One region of the Williamsia sp. M5A3_1d genome, then DNA from elsewhere that is predicted to be linked to it. Evidence: riboswitches for the same ligand, from Rfam matches in the RefSeq annotation. Region 1 holds a riboswitch; the other holds the start of a gene.
The links. A riboswitch is a leader RNA that binds a small molecule or an ion and turns the genes downstream of it on or off. The one in region 1 is predicted to bind S-adenosylmethionine.

Region 1 (3,662 bases):
TCGAGCGGGATCTCTTCTCCCTGTGCATCATTGGTGAAACGCTGATCGAGTTCGATCTCCGACCGGTAGGTCATGTGGGCGATTCGACGGGCGATGCCGAGTCCGGCGACGGGGCGCGTCCCGGTGCCGTGGTAGTCGCCGCCCTGCCAGTTCGGGTCGGAGGTGACGGCCGCGATCTGGGTGGTCTGGGTGCCGATCTGATCGGCTGTGGCCCGCGGACCGACGGCCAACACGAGTCCGCTGCGGACCCGATCGGGATAGCCGATCAGCCACTCGAGCGATCGCGCACCACCCATCGAACCACCGAGAACCGCCGCCACGGAACGAATGTCGAGCGCATCCATCAGGGCGACCTCGGCGCGCACCTGGTCGAGCACGGTGATGTGGGGGAAGCGCGAACCCCAGGGCGCACCGTCGGGACCCGGCGACGACGGGCCGGTCGACCCGCCGCAACCGCCCAAAACATTGGCCGAGATCACGCACCACTCGTCGGTGTCGACCGCGCAGCCGGGGCCGATGAGGCCGTCCCACCAACCGGGCAACGGGTGGCCGGGACCGGGGGCGCCGACCACGTGGGAGTCGCCGGTGAGCGCATGCAGCGTCAACACGACGTTGTCGCGGGTCGGCGACAACGTGCCCCAGCGTTGGAACGCCAGGGTCACGTCGTCGATCCGGCCACCGTTGTCGAGCTCCACCGAACCCACGGACGCGTGGATCAACGCCCCGTCGCCGACGGTCTCCCAATCGGGCGGTGCGGAGACCTCACCTGCGGCAGTGGGCGTCCGGGATTCGGTGGTCACGATCAGTTCGCCGCCCGGAATCCTGTCTCGAGGTCGGCGATGATGTCGTCGATCCCCTCGATACCGACCGCCAGACGCACCAGTCCCGGGGCCACACCGGCTGCGAGCTGCTCCTCGGGAGTCAGCTGCGAGTGCGTGGTCGACGCCGGGTGGATGACCAGCGAGCGGACGTCGCCGATGTTGGCGACATGGCTGTGCAGCGTCAACGCGTCGACGAAGCGCTTGCCCGCGTCCACGCCACCGGTGATCTCGAACGCCACGATGGCGCCCTGACCCTTGGGGGCGAGCTGCTGGCCGCGCTCGTACCACCGCGATGACTGCAGGCCGGCGTAGGCCACCGACTCGACCTGGCTGTGACCCTCGAGGAACTGCGCGACCTTCTGTGCGTTCTCGACATGCCGCTCGATGCGCAGGCTCAGGGTCTCGATGCCCTGCGAGATGAGGAACGCATTGAACGGCGAGATGGCCGCGCCGGTGTCACGCAACCACTGCACGCGGGCCTTGAGCGCGAAGGCCGGGGCGCCGAGGTCGGCGAAGACCGCACCGTGGTAGCTCGCGTCGGGTGTGGTGAACCCGGGGAACAGGTCGACGCCGTCGCGCTGACCCCGCCAGTCGAACGTCCCGCCGTCGACGATGACGCCGCCGACCGCGGTGCCGTGACCACCGAGGTACTTGGTCGCGGAGTGCACGACTATGTCGGCGCCGTGCTGGAGCGGCTGGATCAGGTAGGGGGTGGCGACGGTGTTGTCGACGATGAGCGGGATCCCGTTCTCGTGAGCGACGCCGGAGATGCCGGGGAGGTCGAGGATCTCGTTGTTGGGGTTCGAGATCGTCTCGCCGTAGAACGCCCGGGTGTTGGGCTTGACCGCGGCCCGCCACGAGTCGAGGTCCTCCGGATCGTCCACGAAGGTGACCTCGATACCGAACTTCGGCAGCGTGTAGTGGAAGAGGTTGTAGGTGCCGCCGTAGAGCCGCGGGCTGGAGACGACATGTCCGCCGGTCTCGACGATGTTCAAGATCGCGTACGTCTCCGCGGCCTGCCCCGAGGCGACCAGCAGCGCCGCGACGCCGCCCTCCAGTGCCGCGATGCGCTGCTCGACGGCATCCTGCGTCGGATTCATGATGCGGGTGTAGATGTTGCCCGGCTCCGCGAGTCCGAAGAGGTCGGCGGCGTGCTGGGTGTCACGGAAGGTGTACGACGTGGTCTGGTAGATCGGCAGCGCGCGTGCCGATGTGGCCGCATCTGCGGTCTGGCCGGCGTGGATCTGCTTGGTCTCGAAGGTCCAGTTGAGGGTGGGGTCCTCGGACTCGAGGGTGCCGTCGTAGGGGAGGTCAGACATGGGGTACAGCTCTCTTTCGGTCGGCGGGCGGCAGTGCCCTGTGGGGTCCGACCATCGGACCCGCGCTTGCTGCGGAGCGTCGCCGTCGGCGAACACCCACAACCTGGTCTTTCACCCGGAGCACCCCACCGCGGTTGGAGGGTTGCCGATCAGCGAGCCGGGGCTTGGCGCTGATACTCATGACCTGGCGTCAAGGATATAACATCGCCGATTTCGTCCCGAAAGGATCCCGCGCACGCAGATTCGAAAGAATCGCCCTCGCGTGTGGTGGGTCTGGAATCTTTTCCCGACCTCATGACGTTGAGATGCCCTGTGTGCGGCGAGCGATCGTCGCCGTCGGCGCCCACCGGTGTGCGCCTCCCGAGTCCTGTTGCGAGAGGTTGCCTCATGTCCGTGTCCACCACCGCCCGCCGCAACGCGATCCTCGCGCTCGCACTGGGCGGCTTCGGTATCGGCACGACCGAGTTCGTGTCGATGGGTCTGCTGCCCAGCATCGCCGACTCGCTGCAGATCTCCGAGCCGACCGCGGGCCACGTCATCTCCGCGTACGCACTCGGCGTCGTCGTCGGCGCACCCCTGATCGCGGCGGCCACCGCGCGGATGTCGCGGCGTGCCCTGCTGATCACGCTGATGCTGGCGTTCACGGTCGGCAACGCCGCGACCGTGATCGCACCGACCTACGGCACCCTGATGGCCGCCCGCTTCGTCGCAGGCCTCCCGCACGGCGCCTACTTCGGCGTCGCCGCGCTCGTCGCCGCACACCTCGCGGGGCCGGGCAGCCGGGCCAAGGCGGTCGGTCAGGTGATGCTGGGACTCAGCGTCGCCAACGTCGTCGGTGTCCCCGCCGCCACCTGGCTCGGTGAGGCGTTCGGATGGCGCACCGCCTTCGGTGTGGTCGTCGTCATCGGGCTCGCCACCATCGCGTCGCTGGTGCGGTACCTCCCGACGCTGACCGGTATGACCGCGAGCAACCCGGTCACCGAGCTCGGCGCCCTGGCCCGTCCACAGGTGTGGTTCACCCTGCTCATCGGCGTCGTCGGTTTCGGCGGCATGTTCGCGTTCTACACCTACATCCACACCACCCTCACCGATGTCTCCGGTCTGCCCGGCGGTCTCGTCCCGTTCGCGCTGATGCTGTTCGGCATCGGCATGGTGGTCGGCAACATCGTCGGCGGCGCACTCGCCGATCGGTCGGTGATCGGCACGATGTTCGCAGGACTCGTGGCCATCCTGGCCAGCCTCGTGGTGTTCGCCGTGGTGGCCGGGACCGTGTGGGCCGCGCTGCCGCTGGTGTTCGCGGTCGGCGTGACGGGTTCGGCGCTCGTCCCCGCGCTGCAGACGCGTCTGATGGACGTCGCCGACGACGCGCAGACCCTCGCCGCCGCGTTGAACCACTCGGCGCTCAACATCGCCAACGCCGGCGGTGCGTGGCTCGGCGGACTGGTGATCAGCGCCGGGTACGGCTACCGGGCCCCGTCGCTGCTCGGTGCGGCCCTCGCCGCGGCCGGTCTCGTGGTGCTCG
Region 2 (3,662 bases), 390 kb from region 1:
GTCCCCGGCGACGGTGTCGACCGGGCGATCGTGCGCCTCGGCGTGCCCGGTGTGATCCACGGCGTCGTGGTCGACACGTCGTGGTTCGTGGGCAACTACCCGCCGACGGTGTCGGTGGAGGCCGCCGTCGTCACCGGCTTCCCGCCCGCACACGAGGTCGTCGAGGCGCAGTGGGAGACCATCGTCGAGCGGCAGCCGGTCGCCGGCGACTCGGCCAACCCCATCGAGGTCACCTCCCGCGACCGGTTCACCCATGTGCGCCTGTCGATCTATCCCGACGGCGGTGTCGCCCGACTGCGCGTGCACGGACGCGCCGTCCCCGATCCGCAGTTCCTCGGGCCGCAGTTCGATCTCGCCGCGCTCGAGAACGGCGCACGGATCAGCGCGTGTTCGAACATGTTCTACGGATCACCGAACAACCTGCTGATGCCCGGTCCGGCCCGCTCGATGGGTGAGGGATGGGAGACCTCGCGGCGTCGCGACGACGGCAACGACTGGGTCGAGATCGACCTCGCCGCACAGGGTGTGGTCTCGCTCGTCGAACTCGACACCAGCTGGTTCCTCGGCAACGCCCCCGGCGAGGCAAGTGTCCACGGACGCGACGGCGCCGACGGCGAGTGGTTCGAGATCCTGCCCCGCACCCCCCTGCAGCCCGACACCCGGCACCGCTTCGTGGTCGATGTCGATCGCCCGATGACCCGGGCGCGCATGGACATCCACCCCGACGGGGGCATGGCCCGCCTGCGCCTGTCCGGCTCCCTCACCGACGCCGGACGCGCCGATCTGCAGCGACGCTGGGATCACGGCGACAACTGACATCGGCGGCTGCTCGCATGGCAGCCCTCCGCGCGAAGGGTCAGGTCACGTGCGCGAGGTGAGGTCGATCAGCGCCGCGGCGAGACGATCGACGTCGTCGGAGCCGGTCCCGACACCGAAGCTGGCGCGCACCGCACCCTCGGGATGGCCCAGGTGGTGCAGCAGCGGATGTGCGCAGAAGCGGCCGTCGCGAACCCCGATGCCGTGGGCGTCGTTGAGGTGTTCGGCCACCGCGCGCGGTGAGTGCCCGGCGACGGTGAACGCGACGATGCCGACGCGGTCACGGCCGTCGGACCAGATGGAGAGCCGTTCGACGCCGTCGATGGCGTCGAGCGCGTCCTCGAGGCGGGTGCGCAGGAGGTGCTCGTGCAGGCCGATGCGCTCGAAACCGAGTTCGTCGATGGCGGTGCACGCCGCCGCGATCGCGATGGCGCCCAGCACGTTCGGGGTCCCGGCCTCGTGTCGTGCGGGCCCGCTGCGCCAGACCACCTCGAGTACATCCTCGGTCGGGGGCACGTCGGCCGTCGCGCCACCGCCGGCGAGGTAGGGCTCGGCGGCGTCGAGCCAGTCACCGCGACCGACGAGCACGCCGCACCCGAAGGGCGCGTACAGCTTGTGCCCCGAGAACACGAGGTAGTCGATGCCGTGGCCGGCGACGGTGATCGCGCGGTGCGGGGCGAGTTGGGCGGCGTCGACGAGGATGCGGGCGCCGGCGTCGTGGGCGATGTGGGTCAGCTTCGCCAGGGGCAGCACCTCACCGGTCACATTCGACGCGCCGGTGACGGCCAGCAGCGCCGCCGGCGCGCGGCGGAGTTCCTCGGCCAGGGCCGTGAGCGTCTCGGCGATCGTGGGGCGGCAGGTCACCACGCGGCACCGTCGGTCCAGCTGCGGCTTCGCCTTCGCGTCCGCCCCGGAACGCTGCCACGGCAACAGGTTCGCGTGGTGCTCGATGTCGAGGACCACGGTGTCGCCGGGGACGGCGCGGGCCAGCAGGTTGATGCCGTCGGTGGTGTTGCGGGTGAAGATCACCTGATCGTCGGCGCGGGCGCGCACGAAACCGGCCACCACCGCCCGGGCGTTCTCGTAGCGGGCCGTGGTGAGCTGTGAGAGATGTCCGGCACCGCGGTGCACACTGGCGTACTGCGGCAACGCCTCGGCGATCTCGGCGGCGACCGCGGTGAGCGCCGGCGCGCTCGCCGCGTAGTCGCCGTTGACGTAGCGCACACGACCGGCCGCACAGTCGACGGTCTCGTCGGCGCCGACGACGTCGGCGATCGGGTACACCGGCGCGAGCAGGGCGGCGGCAGGGGTGATGTCGGTGACAGACATGGTGGTCCTCTCGTCAGAGGACTCCTCGAGGGAGTCCGCGCTTGCGCACGTCCACCTCGGACGTGCGCCTGGTCGTCACCCGGAGCACCCCACCGCGGTTGGAGGGTTGCCGGTCAGCAAGCCGGGGCTGTGCGCTGACACTCATGACCTGGCGTCGAGGATGGCCGAGCCGGCATCGCGATGTCAACGCAGCCGCAGAGTTGGCGTCAGCGTGATCGAAAATCGGCGCGGGTAATCTCGGCGGGGTGCTGTTCACACTGTCGCGCCCTCACGGAACGGTCCGGGCCCGGTCGGCGACGCGGCAGTTCTCGTCGGCCGAAGATGCCGTCGCCGCGATCGCGACCGCCCGGTCGAGCGGCGCCCCCATCGCGGTGGTCGGCGCTCTGGCGTTCGATCCCGGCGCCCCGGACGCGTTGTACTCGGTCGACCATCTCGACGACTCGGAACCGTTGTCGCACAGTGTGTCCGCGGCCACACGGTTCGGGATCACACTGCACGCATCGATCCCCGCGCCGAGCGTCCACCGCGCCCGGGTCGCACGGGTGATCGGCGAGATCGGCTGTGGAGCTGCACAGAAGGGAGCTGCACAGAAGGTGGTGCTCGCGCGCGCGATCGAGATGACCGCCGACACCGAACTCGACGTCGAGGACCTCCTGACCGCGCTGGCGGCGGGCAACCCCGAGCACAACGCCTTCGCCGTGGATCTGTCGGCGGCCGGGCCGAAGTTCGAAGGGCACGTCCTCGTAGGGGCGAGTCCGGAGTCGTTGGTGCGCAGGGTCGGTCGGACCGTGACCTGCCATCCGTATGCGGGGTCGGCGGCACGATCGTCCGATCCCGTCGTCGATGCCGAACGCGGCCGCATGCTCGCCGCATCGACCAAGGACCATCACGAGCACCGACTCGTGGTGGAGCACCTCGTGAACGCGCTCGAGCCCTTCGCCGAGGCCGTCGACTTCCCCGCCGACCCCGTCCTGCTGAGCACCGGCGAGATGTGGCACCTGGCCACCCCGATCACCGCGACCCTGCGCGACTCGACGATGACCTCGCTCGACCTGGCGCGTCACCTGCACCCCACCCCGGCGATCTGCGGCACCCCCACCGACGTCGCGCGGCGAGTGATCCTCGACACCGAGGAGCCCCGCGACTTCTACGCGGGTGCGGTCGGCTGGTGCGACGAGACCGGCGACGGCGAATGGATGGTCAGCATCCGCTGTGCCGAACTGACCGCCGACCGACGCTCCCTGCGCGCGTGGTCCGGCGGCGGCATCGTGGCCGAGTCAGATCCCGACGATGAGCTCGCCGAGACCACGGCCAAGTTCGGCACCATCCTGCGCGCCCTGGGCTGTCCCGACCTGCTGGCCTGACCCCCGCCACCCCGTCGAGCGTGCCGAAACTGGACGCCGACCGTGCCAATGATGCGCTCGGGTCGACTCACTCGTGCGCTGGACCACCCACTTCGGCACACTCGGCGGATCATTTAGGCACGCTCGGCGGAAGGTTTCGGCACACTCGGCGGG

Region 2: another riboswitch for S-adenosylmethionine. It lies ahead of ACLBW1_RS04885 (aminotransferase class V-fold PLP-dependent enzyme); the one in region 1 lies ahead of ACLBW1_RS06790 (bifunctional o-acetylhomoserine/o-acetylserine sulfhydrylase).

The regions. Positions count from the first base shown of each region.
Region 1 is NZ_JBKEZX010000001.1:1,449,260-1,452,921, forward strand. It holds gene metX (homoserine O-acetyltransferase MetX) at 1-800, opposite strand, end outside; gene ACLBW1_RS06790 (bifunctional o-acetylhomoserine/o-acetylserine sulfhydrylase) at 803-2,140, opposite strand; SAM riboswitch class IV at 2,198-2,325, opposite strand; gene ACLBW1_RS06795 (MFS transporter) at 2,528-3,662, shown strand, end outside.
Region 2 is NZ_JBKEZX010000001.1:1,057,353-1,061,014, reverse strand. It holds gene alc (allantoicase) at 1-816, shown strand, start outside; gene ACLBW1_RS04885 (aminotransferase class V-fold PLP-dependent enzyme) at 862-2,145, opposite strand; SAM riboswitch class IV at 2,178-2,294, opposite strand; gene ACLBW1_RS04880 (isochorismate synthase) at 2,391-3,509, shown strand.